DNA from 2 places in the Erwinia sp. SLM-02 genome. Region 2 is predicted to be linked to the other one. Evidence: predicted binding sites of a transcription regulator. Region 2 holds the regulator's gene; the other holds the start of a gene.
The links. The regulator LexA, encoded in region 2, represses DNA repair genes until DNA is damaged. The targets are predictions, from matches to a motif close to TNCTGTATGTACATACAGNA.
Positions count from the first base shown of each region.

Region 1: mutH (DNA mismatch repair endonuclease MutH) is a predicted target of LexA. The motif match lies at 1,977-1,996, and genes of this name have one in related genera.

Region 1 is NZ_JAQISN010000002.1:120,672-128,262, forward strand. It holds gene ptsP (phosphoenolpyruvate--protein phosphotransferase) at 1-1,004, opposite strand, end outside; gene rppH (RNA pyrophosphohydrolase) at 1,017-1,544, opposite strand; gene mutH (DNA mismatch repair endonuclease MutH) at 2,229-2,915, shown strand; gene PGH32_RS13830 (YgdI/YgdR family lipoprotein) at 3,060-3,275, shown strand; gene PGH32_RS13835 (NADP(H)-dependent aldo-keto reductase) at 3,496-4,536, shown strand; gene lplT (lysophospholipid transporter LplT) at 4,679-5,896, opposite strand; gene aas (bifunctional acyl-ACP--phospholipid O-acyltransferase/long-chain-fatty-acid--ACP ligase) at 5,889-7,591, opposite strand, start outside.
Region 2 is NZ_JAQISN010000002.1:747,966-755,556, reverse strand. It holds gene ubiA (4-hydroxybenzoate octaprenyltransferase) at 1-207, shown strand, start outside; gene plsB (glycerol-3-phosphate 1-O-acyltransferase PlsB) at 351-2,774, opposite strand; gene PGH32_RS16610 (diacylglycerol kinase) at 2,903-3,271, shown strand; gene lexA (transcriptional repressor LexA) at 3,379-3,987, shown strand; gene dinF (MATE family efflux transporter DinF) at 4,069-5,397, shown strand; gene PGH32_RS16595 (CsbD family protein) at 5,643-5,852, shown strand; gene PGH32_RS16590 (SDR family oxidoreductase) at 6,621-7,397, shown strand; gene zur (zinc uptake transcriptional repressor Zur) at 7,477-7,591, opposite strand, start outside.

The sequences.
Region 1 (7,591 bases), 630 kb from region 2:
AGGGTTGTCGCCGTCAGCTCGTCGGCCACCAGAACAAAACGTTCCGGCCAGGTATTGGTCCCCTGAACGGTATCGTCGAGGTGAAACAGCAGGCGCTGGCCCAGCACGCGCAAATCACCGGCACGCTCGCGCAGGTAGCTGTCCTGCAGGCTGGCAAACTGCGCGGCAAACTTCTCAATGACCTTTTTTACCGCCCACTCGGCCACGGAGCCGGCATCAATTTCGGCCAGCAGATCTTTCTTCAGCCGCGCATCGCTGAGCAGGTGGGAATAGAGGTCGAAAATGGCCGCGCTTTCTTTGTGCATACTGGCGGTAAAGCGCTTACTGTAACGGCGGAATTCATTTGATGCTTCGGCCATCGCCAGCGCCAGCCGTTCGCGTTCGCGCACCGAATCCAGCGTTGAAGCCGCGGAAACCTGATCCAGTGAAGGCTGTGAAGAATCGACCCAGCCTTCAGCCACCGCCACGCCGGGAGCCGCCGCCAGCGCCTTAATGCGCGTCTGCCGGTACTGCCCGAACAGAACATTAAGCTGCGACTGAGAAAGGATCGCCGCCATTTGCGTGGCGAGCGTGACCAGGAAGGACTCTTCGCTCTCATCAAACTGGCGGTGTTCGCGCTGCTGAACGACCAGCACGCCCTGGAGCTGGCGACGGCTGATAATGGGTACGCCCAGAAACGAACGAAAACGCTCTTCTTTTACGGAGGGGATAAACTTAAAGCTGGGGTGCTTTTGCGCATCGGCAAGGTTAATGGGTTCAGCAAGGCGACCCACCAGTCCGACGATGCCCTCATCAAATGCCAGGGCGACAGTACGCCCACGCGGCTTTTTCAGCCCACGCGTAGCCATAAGGTAGTAGCAGCGACGTTCATGATCGGCCAGGTAGACTGAGCAAACCTCGATATCCATGGCCAGACAAATTTCGTTAACCAGAATATCCAGCGCCTCGGTAAGCCGGGGCGCTGCCGCCACTTTCTCAACTATTTCGCGTAGTTGTGTGAGCATAATCTACGTGGCTTAACCTCTCTTCCTTCGAAAGCCTTGCGTATTTCTCTGTGTGGTATTTTCCTGCAGGGGCATAACGACACCGGCAAACTCTTTCATCACGCGGCGATAAACATCACGTTTAAAAGAGACGACCTGGCGCACCGGATACCAGAAGCTGACCCAGCGCCAGCCGTCAAATTCCGGCGTACTGCTGGTTTGCATATTGATATCCGCGTCATTGCACATCAGCTGCAGAAGAAACCACTTCTGTTTTTGGCCGATACAAACCGGCTTTGTGTCCCAACGCACCAAACGTTTTGGCAATTTATATCGTAACCAGTTACGGGTGGATGCCAGGATGCGAACATCCTTACGGCTCAAACCGACTTCCTCGAAAAGTTCGCGGTACATCGCCTGTTCCGCCGTCTCGCCAGGATTAATCCCTCCCTGAGGAAACTGCCAGGAGTGTTGGCCATAGCGCCTTGCCCACACAACCTGTCCCTGCCTGTTACAAATTACGATACCAACATTCGGGCGGTAGCCATCATCATCGATCACCGGACTACCTCAAACTAAAACTGGATGTTCTGATTGTTTCACACTCCTTAAAGGCGGTAAACCACTGGTTTTGGCCCGAGAGTTCGCGCGTAACTGGGATAACTCATCCCGTAAGGCAAAGTTATAAACAGAAACCGGGGTAAAAAGGCGATCTTATTCACGTTTTCTGTGGATAGCTTTGTGCAGAACTCTGTTAACAGGTGGGGAAAACTTTCAGCGGCGCTTAAAGCCCCTTTCTAAAAAAAATAAATAACTCTATATTAATCATCATCTTTATCGCATTTTTTACGCTAATCCCAGCCCTGTCATGCTGTTGTCACAGCCGGGCACTTAGCAACTGGTGAAAGATCGAGCACCTTAAAGCTTATCCACAGAATATGTTGATTAGTTGGGCGAGAAAGGGGCTAAAGTTGCCAAATTCCCCTGCGTCAAGGCTGTAAATCGAAACAGTATTATATTTAAAAGCGAGTTATCCCATTTTTCTGTGGATAACTACGTATAAGATCCTGTTCATTGTCGGTGACAAGCCGGGTAAAACTTGCGGAAGGGTCAGCAGGCCGGGTCTTCCTGGACGATAAAAAACATGATTTATCATGCTATTATTAGGCTTACCCCCAGAAACAGCGTGATGCGACAGTACGCTAAAATCAAACGGTTATTTTTTACACAGATCTGGATATCACAATGACAGGCGATCCCTTCCTTGTTCCCCCTCCCGCCGACGAAACCGAACTGATGGCCAGAGCCGACGCGCTCGCCGGCTATACGCTGGGTGAACTTGCCCGACGAATAGACCTCCCGATCCCGCGCGATCTGAAACGAGACAAAGGATGGGTCGGGATGCTGCTGGAACGTTATCTTGGAGCCAGCGCGGGCAGTAAACCCGAACAGGATTTCGCTGAGATTGGCGTAGAGCTCAAAACGATTCCCGTCGATGCCGCAGGCCGCCCGCTGGAAACGACTTTTGTGTGTGTTGCTCCCCTGACCGGCAACAGTGGCGTCACCTGGCAGAACAGTCACGTTCGCCACAAGCTTGAACGCGTGCTGTGGATACCGGTTGAAGGCGATCGTGCTATTCCGCTGGCAGAGCGCCACGTCGGCGCGCCGCTGCTGTGGAGCCCGAATGAGGAAGAGGAGCTTCAGCTCCAGCGCGACTGGGAGGAGCTGATGGACATGATTGTGCTGGGTCAGGTTGAGCAGATTACCGCCCGCCACGGCGAGGTGCTGCAGCTCCGCCCCAAGGCGGCAAACAGTAAAGCGTTAACCCAGGGGATTGGTCGTCATGGGCAGCCCATCATGACCCTGCCGCGCGGTTTTTATCTGAAGAAAACCTTCACGACGGCGCTGCTCTCACGTCATTTTTTACTGTAATTTCCGTTTGAATTGCGGGAAATGACTGAAAAGTCAATAATACGCGCCAGCGATCGTCCATTTTCAGACTGATGAAATTATCACTACAGGGAAAATAGTTTATTACTACACTCAACACAGTAATAAACGTTAAGGGAGACAGGTATGAAGTGGATGTTAAGTATTGCGGTGGTGGGCATGGCTTTACTGCTCGGCGGCTGCAGTAGCGATTACGTCATGGCAACCAAAGACGGTAAAATGATCATGACAGAGGGGAAACCCAGCATCGATAAAGAAACCGGACTGGTGAAATACGTTGATGAATCCGGCCATGAAATACAGATTAACGGTGATGAAATCTCCTCCATCGTTGAGCGCTAATCGCAGATTTGCCATCTGGCTCTGATATTTCAGATGGCAAACGATATGCTTTCCTCTCTCTCACGGGTAATCCCCCTTCCCCCTCTCGCGTCTGACGGTTATAGTCGAAAACCGGGTTCTGATTCTGTCAGCGCAGACGTCGCAGTCTATTGCCAGGATCCCCTGTTGCGGACGCAGCTGATGTCCCTGACCTTTTAATAATGAAAAAAGGAAGCCTGCTATGCATTATCACCGTATCCCCCACAGCACACTTGAAGTCAGTTCTCTTGGCCTGGGTACCATGACGTTCGGGGAACAAAATAGCGAAGCCGACGCCCATGCTCAGCTCGATTTGGCGCTCAGCCGCGGCATTAACCTGATAGACACAGCAGAAATGTATCCGGTGCCGCCACGCCCGGAAACCCAGGGCCTGACAGAAAAATACATTGGCAGCTGGCTGAAAGCGCGCGGCTGTCGTGACAAAATTGTACTGGCGTCAAAAGTTGCCGGCCCGGTTCGCGGGGCTGATGCTTCTATCCGACCGAATCAGGCGCTGGATCGTAAGAATATTCGTGAAGCGCTGGATGCCAGCCTGAAAAGACTGAACACGGACTATATCGATTTATACCAGCTGCACTGGCCTCAACGTCAGACCAACTATTTCGGCAAGCTGAATTATCAGTACACCGATAACACCGCGCCGGTGACGCTACTGGAAACGCTGGAAGCGCTGACCGAGCAGGTGCGCGCCGGGAAAATCCGTTACATCGGCGTATCCAACGAAACGCCATGGGGCGTGATGCGCTACCTGCAGCTGGCGGAAAAACATGAGCTACCGCGTATCGTCAGCATTCAGAACCCCTACAGCCTGTTGAACCGCAGCTTTGAACTGGGGCTGGCGGAAATCAGCCAGCATGAGGGCGTGGAACTGCTGGCTTATTCCAGCCTGGCATTCGGTACGCTGAGCGGAAAATATCTGAATGGCGCGAAGCCGGCGGGTGCGCGCAATACGCTGTTCAGCCGCTTTACGCGCTACAGCGGTGAGCAGGCGCAGCTGGCAATCGGTGAATATGTTGCGCTGGCACAGCGCCACGGGCTGGATCCCTCGCAAATGGCACTGGCATTTGTCCGCCAGCAGCCATTTGTTGCCAGCACGCTGCTGGGCGCAACAACGCTGGAACAGCTCACCATCAATATCGACAGCTACGATCTGACGCTCGATGCAGAGATCGTCGACGAGCTGGAAGCAATTCATCGCCGTTATACTTATCCGGCGCCGTAATAAATCTGCACAAGTGTGTGCGGGGCCAGTCGGCCCCGCACATCCGCACATCCGCACATCAGCACATCAGCACATCAGCACATCAGCACATCACCACATCACCACATCACCACATCACCACATCATCATCGCAACACAGCAGTCATGGCGCAGCAACGGCCTTACGTTTCTGCGCCAGCTGCCAGCCCCAGAGCACGGCGATGGCCAACGCGAACAGGGCACCGAACCCCACCCCGGTTGGCACCGGCGGCGCTCCCAGTTTAATCGCCAGGGAATAAAGCCCCAGCATCACCAGCATCGCCGTATTTTCACCCAGGTTCTGCACCGCAATCGCGTTGCCCGCCCCCACGGTCTGCTTTCCGCGCATTTGCAGCAGCGCATTCAGCGGCACCACGAAGAAACCACCCAGCATGCCGATAATCGCCAGCAGCACGTAGGCGTGTAACGCCGTATGCTGAAGTGAGAAAGCCACCACGGCAACGCCGATCAATACGCCGGCAGGCATACAGCGCCCGACGGTTTTCAACGTAACCAGCTTCGCGGCGGCGGCAGCACCAAATACAATGCCCACGGCAACCATCGCATTCAGCATCGTCGGGGTTTTGTTATCGGTAATGCCCAGCGCCACCGGCACCCACAGCACCAGCAGGAAGCGCAGCGTGACCCCGGCTCCCCAGAACAGGCTGGTGCCCACCAGCGAGAAGCGGGTTTCGCCATCGCGCCACAGCACACGGCAGGCACGGAAGAAGCTGGCGGACATGGCGGCAGGCCGCCACGATTGCCCGCTGCGGGCGGCGGCCAGTTTCGGGATCATCAGGTTAGCAACCACGGCAAGCGCATAGGCTCCTACGCAGGCCAGCAGCGCGCTGGTCAGGTTGAGGTCGGCAAGATAGCCCCCCGCTACGGACCCAAGCAGAATCGCGGCAATGGTTGATGACTCCATCAGGCCGTTGGCTTTAACCAGCGTTTCACCGTCGGTCAGCTCACCGAGAATGCCATACTTCGCCGGAGAATAGGCCGCGGCGCCAATGCCGACCAGGCCGTAGCCGAGGAACGGATCCAGCCCCACGCAAATCGTCAGTGCACCCAGCAGCTTCAGGCCGTTGGCAAACATCATTACCCGGCCCTTGGCAAAACTGTCGGCCACCTGGCCCACAAAAGGGGCCAGAATGATGTAAGTGGCAACAAATACCATCTGTAACACCGGCTGGCTCCAGTCGGGATACACCAGCTGCTTCAGCACCGCCAGGGTGGCGAACAGCAGGGCATTATCGCCAAACGCGGAGAGAAACTGGGCGGCAATCACCGCCATCATTCCCTTCGACATTAACGGCTTTGTTCCGGCAGTCGGGCTATTCATGAGTTTCCTCTGGCCGCTCGGCCATTTCGCGCAGGGTAACAAAATCCGGTTTTCCGCTGCCCAGCATCGGTAGCTGTTTCAGCACCCGAATATCACGCGGGACGGCCAGCTCAGGGCTGCCCAGCTCCCGCGCCGCGCGCTGGAGCTTTTCGCGCGTCAGCTCGCTATCCGTCGTAAACAGCACCAGCGCTTCACCGCGATTGCCGTCCGGCCTCATGGTGGCCGCATGCTGCTTCTCATCCGAGGCCTTCAGCGCGATCAGCTCTACGCTTTCCAGCGATACCATTTCACCGGCGATTTTGGCAAAGCGCTTCACCCGCCCCTGGATCTGACAGAAGCCCGCCTCGTCGAAGCGGACGATATCACCGGTGTCGTACCAGCCGTTTTCCATCCGGCCTTCACCGTTATCTGCCTGCGGCGCTTCAAGAACCCCAGGACGCTCGACGCGCAGATATCCCTTCATGATATTCGGACCACAGAGCTGCAGCAGCCCGCCCTCTTCTATGCCCGGTACGGAGATCAGGCGAGAATCCATCCCCGGCAGGATGCGGCCCACGGTATGCGATCTCGCCGCCATGGGCACGTTGATAGCCACCACCGGCGCGCACTCGGTCACGCCGTACCCCTCAAGAATTCGAATGCCAAACTTCTCGAACCAGGCATCACGCGTGCTCTGCTGCAGTTTCTCAGCGCCGGCGACGACATAGCGCAGGCGGGCAAAATCATACGGCTGCGCAAAGCGGGCATAGTTACCGAGGAACGTTGAGGTACCAAACAGAACGGTGCAGTTACGATCGTAGACCAGTTCCGGCACGATGCGATAATGCAGCGGGCTGGGATAGAGGAACACCTGAGCGCCGGTCATCAGTGGCGTAAACAGCCCTACGGTCAGGCCAAAGGCGTGGAACAGCGGCAGGGCCGACATAAAGCGATCGCGCGGAGTAAAGTCGGCAATCGTGCGGATCTGCTCTACGTTCGCCAGCAGGCTTTTATGGGAGTGGACCACGCCCTTAGGATGGCCTTCAGAACCGGAGGTGAACAGGACCATCGCGGCATCTTCAGGCTGCTGCTTCACTTCTGCCAGTGAAGGTATCAGCAACCGGCTGAGGATCCACAGTTTGTCCTTCAGGGTGACCGTGTCTTTCAGATCCTCAAGGAATATCCACTTCACGCCCGGGATCCCTTCCGGCAGGTGCCACAGTTTGCCTTTATCAAGGAACTGTCGAGAGGTAAAGACGGTTTGTACCTGCGCCGCCGTCAGCGCGCTGGTTAGCCCCTTCACACCGGCGGTGTAGTTCAACATGGCAGGGATACGACCGCGCAGGGTGGCCCCGAGGATGGCCGCCGCGGTGACGGTGGCGTTGGGCAGCAACAGGCCAACATATTCGCCCTGCCGGGTGTAACGCTGCAGGATCCTGCCAACCCCTAACGATTTTTTCAGCAGGCTGGTGTAGCTGTCCGGTTTAAAGTTCACGTCTTCAATACAGGGCTTAAAGTAGCCGTAACGCACACGTGCCGCGAGAAAAGCCTGATAAAGGGTCTGGCGTGGACGAACCGCCATCCTTGCTTCCATCATAATGTGGTGCAGATGCTCACCTGCCAGTCGTCGACGGTCGCGGGCACGGGGGGCGTCCGGCATCGGTATTGTTGTGGCGGGTAAGACGGTAAGCGATATTTTTGGAAACAAACGGCGCT
Region 2 (7,591 bases):
GCGACGCTGGTCCTGCTGGCGCTGACCGGCTGGCTGAGTGGTTTAGGCGGTATTTTCTACTGGGGGCTTTTACTGGCCGCAGTGCTGTTTATTCACCAGCAGAAGCTGATTGCCGATCGTCAGCGCGATAAGTGCTTCCAGGCGTTTCTGAACAACAACTATGTTGGGCTGGTGCTGTTTGTCGGGATTGCGCTGAGCATCTGGTAACAGCAGTTATTCTGCGTGGCTATGGGGCGGGTGCAGGCCAGCAGCAAAGCAGCCGATCGCACGGCAGAAGACGTTTTCACATAATAAAAAAGGGGCGACCTTGTGGTCTGCCCCTTTTTTTATGCTCAAACCTACCGGCTTGTTCAATCGTGTGCGACGGCACTCTCAATCGTCATGCGAACATCCTGCGTCACCAGCTCAGCCAGCAGCTGATAAACCTTCTGGGTCTGCTCAACCTGCGCATCGCCGGAATCACTGATGTAGCCTTCGTCGCGCAGCGTCAGCACCAGCGAGGTGAACACCGCTTTATCAAAGAACTCAGGGGCATTGATGCCGTGCAGCACCGACAGGCGCTGAGCCATGGTCCGGCTCTCCTTCTCCAGCGTACCGCGGTTAATCGCCGGGTTAGCGCTGAGAATAGAGAAAGTAATGGCATAGCGTTGCAGGGTTTCACGCACGCCAGCGGCCAGCAGCTGCAGCGTGCGGAAGCGGCCCGGCGTCAGGCGCAGGCTGTTCTCTTCGGCCAGCAGCAGCCCCTGACGTGCCATTTCCGCCACCAGTGCATCCAGCACCGCAGGCAGCTCGCTGGTTTCCCAGCGCAGGAACAGCTCGCTTTTCAGCATTGGATAAACCACGCTGACCTGGCGCAGCAGCTCCTCGCGGCTCACTTCACGATGCTGCATCAGGATGGCGGCGATAAGCGACGGCATCACCAGCATGTGGTGAATGTTGTTGCGGTAATAAGTCATCAGTACCGCCTGCTCGCGCGGCAGAATGACGATCTCACCGATGCTGTCCTGTTCCAGCTCGAACTTGTTCATGCTCAGTGCATGTTCCAGCAGGGCTTCAGCGCTGACGTCCGGCACCGTAGAGTCGCTGGAGTAGGGCACGTTGCGCAGCAGCTGCATATAACAGTCCAGCTGTTCGGTCAGCTGTTCGCGGGTCATCGAACGCTGGCGCGATGCCAGCAGCGCCGTGACGCACAGGTTGATGGCGTTCGCGGCACCGGCATTGTTGATACGCACCATGACCTTCTGGGCGATATCGTTCACCGCCGGGGTCAGCCACGCCGGGCGCTGGGCCTCGATCGGGTCGATAGAATCACGCCATTCCGGCACGCGCTGATTCAGATAGGCGACCAGCGGCAGAGGCTCGCCAAAGTTAACATAGCCCTGGCCGAGGTTGCGCAGCTTGCGCAGGCCGCGAACCATCGACATAAAGCCTTCTTTCTCTTTGGTCGCACCACGCAGCTCTTTCGCATAGGTGGCCACTTCCATCACGTGCTCGTAGCCGATGTAGATAGGCACCAGCGTGATTGGACGGTTGCCGCCGCGCAGCATGGCCTGAATGGTCATCGACAGCGTGCCGGTTTTCGGATCGAGCAGGCGTCCGGTGCGCGAACGGCCCCCTTCCACGAAGTATTCAACCGAATAGCCGCGGGTAAACAGCTCGCCCAGGTATTCGCGGAACACCGTGGAGTAGAGCTTGTTGCCCTTAAAGGTACGGCGAATAAAGAAGGCACCCAGACGGCGGAAGATCGGGCCGGCAGGCCAGAAGTTCAGGTTGATCCCGGCGGCAATATGCGGCGGTACCAGCCCCTGGTGATAAAGCACGTAGGAGAGCAGCAGATAGTCCATATGGCTGCGGTGGCAGGGAACATAGACAATCTCGTGCCCGTCCTGCGCCAGCTGGCGCACGCGTTCGCCGCCGCTGACGTTCAGGCCCTGATACAGCTTGCTCCAGGTCCAGCCCATCACGCGATCGGTCAGGCGAATAGCCTCGTAAGAGAAGTTAGCCGCAATCTCTTCCATCAGCTCAACGGCATTCTGCTGGGCCTTCTCATGGGAGATTTTCTTGCTGCGCGCTTCATCTTCCACCGCTTTGGCGATGGCTTTGGACTGCAGGAGCTTATTGAACAGATCCTGACGCACCGGCAGGCGCGGGCCGACGGCGGCCAGACGCTGGCGGGCGAAGTGCATACGCGCCACGCGCGCCAGCTTCTGGGCGATGGTTTTATCGGTACCGTGTTCGGTTGCCATGCGGCGCAGAGAAACGATAGGCGAGAAGCGCACAAAGCTGTCGCGGCCCAGCCAGATCACCGCGAAGAACTTCTGGATGCCGTTCAGCACGCGCAGATGCGGCTGCTCAACGCCCTGCACTTCGCGCCCCGGGGCACGGCCAAACATCACCGAGACCGGCACCATCTGCACGTCCAGATCGGGATGGTTACGGTGCAGATCCAGATAGTCATGGAACAGCTTGACCGACTCAACATTCGGGACGAAATAGGGGAATACGCGCGGGCCGTCATGGATAAACACATAACGGGGCAGCACGGTGCCGTCGATCTCCAGTGGGTGCAGGGGATCGGGGAGATCCTGTTTGCGGCACTGTTCGCGCAGAGCAAGGAGATCGGCCTTTGAATCATAAGGCAGCACATACATAATAGGGCGTGAGGTATCAAGCCCGAGTTCGGCAACCGGTTCAGCCGGGATTGCCTTACTTTTTACCAGGAATTTCACTGGCAGATTCAACAGTTTATAATATAAATTACGCCAACCTGACATAGACAACATGAAGCCTCTTGTTAGCAAAGCGCCGCAAGCATACCAGAAAGCGCTAACAGAATCTGTGGTGTTGCAAAATGTGCTACACCCTCTCATTGACGTTTAACTTTCCAAAGGGTTCCCTGAACATGGCAAATAACGCCACCGGACTGACTCGAATTGTAAAAGCAGCAGGCTATTCCTGGAAAGGTATACGTGCTGCCTGGCAACATGAAGCGGCATTTCGCCAGGAAGCGGTCGCCGCTATTATCGCCATTCTTATTGCCTGCTGGCTGGACGTCGACGCCGTTACCCGCGTGCTGCTGATCGGCTCGGTGGTGATGGTGATTATCGTCGAAATCCTCAACAGCGCCATTGAGGCCGTCGTTGACCGTATCGGCACGGAGATTCATCCGCTGGCCGGTCGGGCCAAAGACATGGGCTCTGCTGCCGTCTTGCTCAGTATCTTATTGGCAATTTTCGTGTGGGTAATGCTGCTGATTTCACATTTGCGATAGGTTTTCCAAAATTCAACAAACTGCTGTTTTTTAGCCAGCTTTGGGTTTTCAACACGCAAATACCTGTATATACTCACAGTCGACTGTATAAACAACCAGGGGGCGGGATGAAAGCACTAACGGCACGGCAGCAGCAGGTTTACGACCTGATTCGCGACCACATTAACCAGACCGGTATGCCGCCGACGCGGGCAGAAATCGCCTCGCAGCTCGGCTTCCGTTCCCCAAATGCTGCTGAAGAACACCTGAAGGCGCTGGCCAGGAAGGGCGTGATCGAGATCGTTTCCGGCGCATCTCGCGGTATTCGCCTGATGATGGAAGAGGCCGACGGCCTGCCGCTGATTGGCCGCGTTGCCGCTGGCGAACCCCTGCTGGCCGAACAGCATATCGAAGGGCACTACTCGGTTGACCCGGAACTGTTCAAGCCCAACGCCGATTTCCTGCTGCGCGTCAGCGGCATGTCGATGAAGGATATCGGCATTATGGACGGCGATCTGCTGGCGGTTCACAAAACGGAAGACGTGCGTAACGGCCAGGTGGTCGTAGCGCGTATTGATGACGAAGTGACCGTTAAGCGCCTGAAGAAGCAGGGGAACATCGTTCATCTGCTGCCGGAAAACAGTGAGTTTCAGCCGATTGTTGTCGATCTGCGTCAGCAGACGCTGACCATTGAAGGCCTGGCCGTCGGTGTTATCCGCAACGGCAACTGGCTGTAATCCCCCACCGAATATGACGCGTCGCCCTCTGCGGCGCGTTTTTGCGATCTCTAATCACTCCCTGCTTCCGGTTGAAACACGATGCGACTGCTGACGGCTGCCGATAAAAATCTCTGGCGGCTGGCGCTGCCGATGATCCTCTCCAATATTACCGTGCCGCTGCTCGGGCTGGTTGATACTGCCGTTATTGGCCATCTTGATAGCCCGACCTACCTCGGCGGCGTGGCGATTGGTACGACTATCACCAGCTTCCTGTTTATGCTGCTGCTGTTCTTACGCATGAGCACCACCGGGCTGACCGCACAGGCGTTTGGCGCAAACGACAAGCTCGCTCTGGCGCGGGCGCTAATGCAGCCGCTGCTGCTGGCACTGCTGGCCGGCATCACGTTTATTGTGCTGAAAGCGCCGCTGACCCATCTGGCGTTGGGATTGACCGGCGGCAGCGAGGACGTGCTGCATCAGGCCGATTTATTTATGCAGATCCGCTGGCTCAGTGCGCCCGCCACGCTGGCAAACCTGGTTCTGCTCGGCTGGCTGCTGGGCGTGCAGTATGCCCGTGCGCCGGTGATCCTGCTGGTGGTGGGCAATCTGGTGAATATCCTGCTGGATCTGTGGTTTGTTATCGGCCTGAAGTGGGGCGTGCAGGGCGCGGCGGCGGCGACGGCTATTGCGGAATACGTCAGTCTGCTGGTAGGTCTGCTGCTGGTCTGGCGGGTGATGGTGATGCGCGGCCTGTCGCTGCGCCTGCTGCTCAACGCCTGGCGCGGCAATCTGGCACGCCTGCTGCGGTTGAACCGCGACATTATGCTGCGTTCGCTGCTGCTGCAGGTGTGCTTTGCCTCACTGACGATTTTCGGCGCGCGGCTGGGCAGCGATATTGTTGCCGTCAATGCGGTGCTGCTGATGTTTCTGACCTTCACCGCCTATGCGCTGGACGGTTTCGCCTATGCGGTCGAGGCTTGCTCAGGAGAAGCCTACGGTGCCGGAAACAGCCAGCAGCTGCTCAGCGTCTGGCACGCTGCCTGCCGTCAGTCCGGGGTTGTGGCACTGGCGTTTTCGCTGATTTATGCCCTGGGCGGGGAGCATATCGTGGCGCTGCTTACCTCACTTGAACCGCTACAGGAGCTGGCCGATCGCTATTTAGGGTGGCAGGTGCTGATGCCGCTGGCCGGCGTAGGCTGCTATCTGCTGGACGGCATGTTTATCGGGGCCACCCGCGCCAGCGAAATGCGCAACAGTATGGTGGTTGCCGCGGCGGGGTTTGGGCTGACGCTGTTTACCGTCCCGCTGCTGGGCAATCACGGGCTGTGGCTGGCGGTAACGGTATTCCTGCTGCTGCGCGGTATCAGCCTGTGGTTTATCTGGCAGCGGCACTGGCGTAACGGCACCTGGTTTGACTCATCACGCTGATGGACATATTTGCTTACGTATTCCGTCGTCATCGTCAGCCTGCTGAACGGGCAGGCTTTTTTCTGTATTCGGCGGTAAATCTTCGACCCTGACAGCCCGCAGATTGCTCCATTCGCGGCACGTTGCCAAATTTGCACTACAATTATCTGTAAGTTCAGCATTTAGTCAGATAATTATCTGGTTATTGAGCGGAGTGACGAATAGAAATATTCCAGACCATTAATCTCAGCCAGAAGGAGTCTGTTATGAATAACGACGAAGTCAGCGGCAACTGGAAGCAGTTCAAAGGGAAAGTCAAAGAGCAGTGGGGCAAGCTCACCGATGATGATTTGACGGTGGTCGAGGGTAAACGCGACCAGCTGGTCGGTAAGATTCAGGAACGTTATGGCTACCAGAAAGATCAGGCCGAGAAGGAACTGAGCGACTGGGAAAGCCGCAACAACCATCGCTGGTAAGCACGTCTTTTCAGGATGAAGCTCCTACCCTGAGGCACACGGAGCGTGCCGCCCCAATAAATCGCTGCGAATAACCCGGATACCTCCCCAGCCGAAATCATTGTCAGACCGCGACGCAGTGGACAGAGTCCACGTCATCTCTTTATCGCAGACCGTTATCAAAGCTTCGCTAATCTCTGCATCATCGTTGACCGCCTCCTTATCTTCCGTTATTGACCTTCCTCCAATTAATCCCACACCCTTGTCAGATATGCCCCCCAACCTGATAGAACTTGAGATAATCATCGATGCCACCTGTTTTTTCTACACATGCGGGACATCACTATTCTGGAAGTGAATATTTAATTATTTTTATATTAATCACATTAAAATATAACTTTTATAAGCTCATTTTTGGAAAGTTTATAATAAATGTTATTTTTCGGTGTGTTAATGTCCGTTTTAAGTTGAGTGCCGTAAGTTTAGCTCTTTTGGATAAAAATATCTGATGGTTTGTGATTACTATGGAGGTTGTATTTCTGATAGTGCCGGAAATATAATCGCTGGTTAAAGAATTCAGTGGATGTTACTACTCATTCCGGATAAATATTCCGCTGAACTTTTATATAAACCAGGGGCAACACCCCGCAGTATGAACTATTGAAAAATAAAATCGTGTGAAGATTAATTTATCCAGGAAAAATATGATCGTGAATATCGCAGTGGTTTTGCTGTAAATATATCCCCTGAAATATTTCATGCATATTTAAATGTTAATAGAGAATAATTATGAAAAATATATTGATCACCGGAGCTGGAACAGGTTTTGGAAAGTTCTATTCTATCGAGTTGGCGAAAAGAGGGCATAATGTCTATGCAGCAGTTGAATTGCCAAGCCAGTTATACCCACTCCGGGAAGAAGCCGCGAAGCATAATGTATCAATCAATGTTATTAAAGTAGATATAACCGACCCTATCGATGTGAACTACGCATCTAAACTCGATATCGATATTTTAGTAAACAATGCGGGAATCGGTGAAGGGGGTTCCATCGTTGATATGCCTGATTCTGTATTCAGAAAGCAATTTGATATTAACGTATTTGGAACACTGTCATTCACTAAAGCTTTCCTGAGGAAGTTCACCGAAAGAAAAAGCGGCAGGATTGTTTTCGTCTCATCTGTAGCCGGTTTTTTATCAACTAACTTTACGGGTGCTTACACCGCATCTAAACATGCATTAGAATCTATTGCCGAAACGCTACAACTGGAATTGAAACCTTTTGGGATCTCTGTATCAACAATAAATCCGGCGCCGTACAAAACAGGATTTAACGATGTGCAGCTGGAAGCTTTTTATAACTGGTATGATAAAAGCACGGCAATAATTGACCATGATGGCGTTACTTTTACTATGCCTCAGTACGATCAGTATCAGGATATAAAAGAGATGGTTGATGTGATTTTAGACGACCGCGCTTACGTTCGTAATGTTTTCCCTAAAGAGTTTGAAGATACCATTAAAACAATTCAGAAAGATGCCTGGGTAGCAAAAAATAATAGCTGATATCATTGATACCGTTATAGAGCCGTATTCTAAAAAGCCCTCTCTGGAGGGCTTTTTGATTGATTTAACAGCCTTATGCTCAGCGCCCGCGTTTTTTGCCCGGCACGCTGTGGTCGTGGTCGCAGGCATCCTGATGGGTACAGGCTTCCACTTCGCTGCACCGCTGGCAAAAACCGTGTGCTTCAATCACGCTG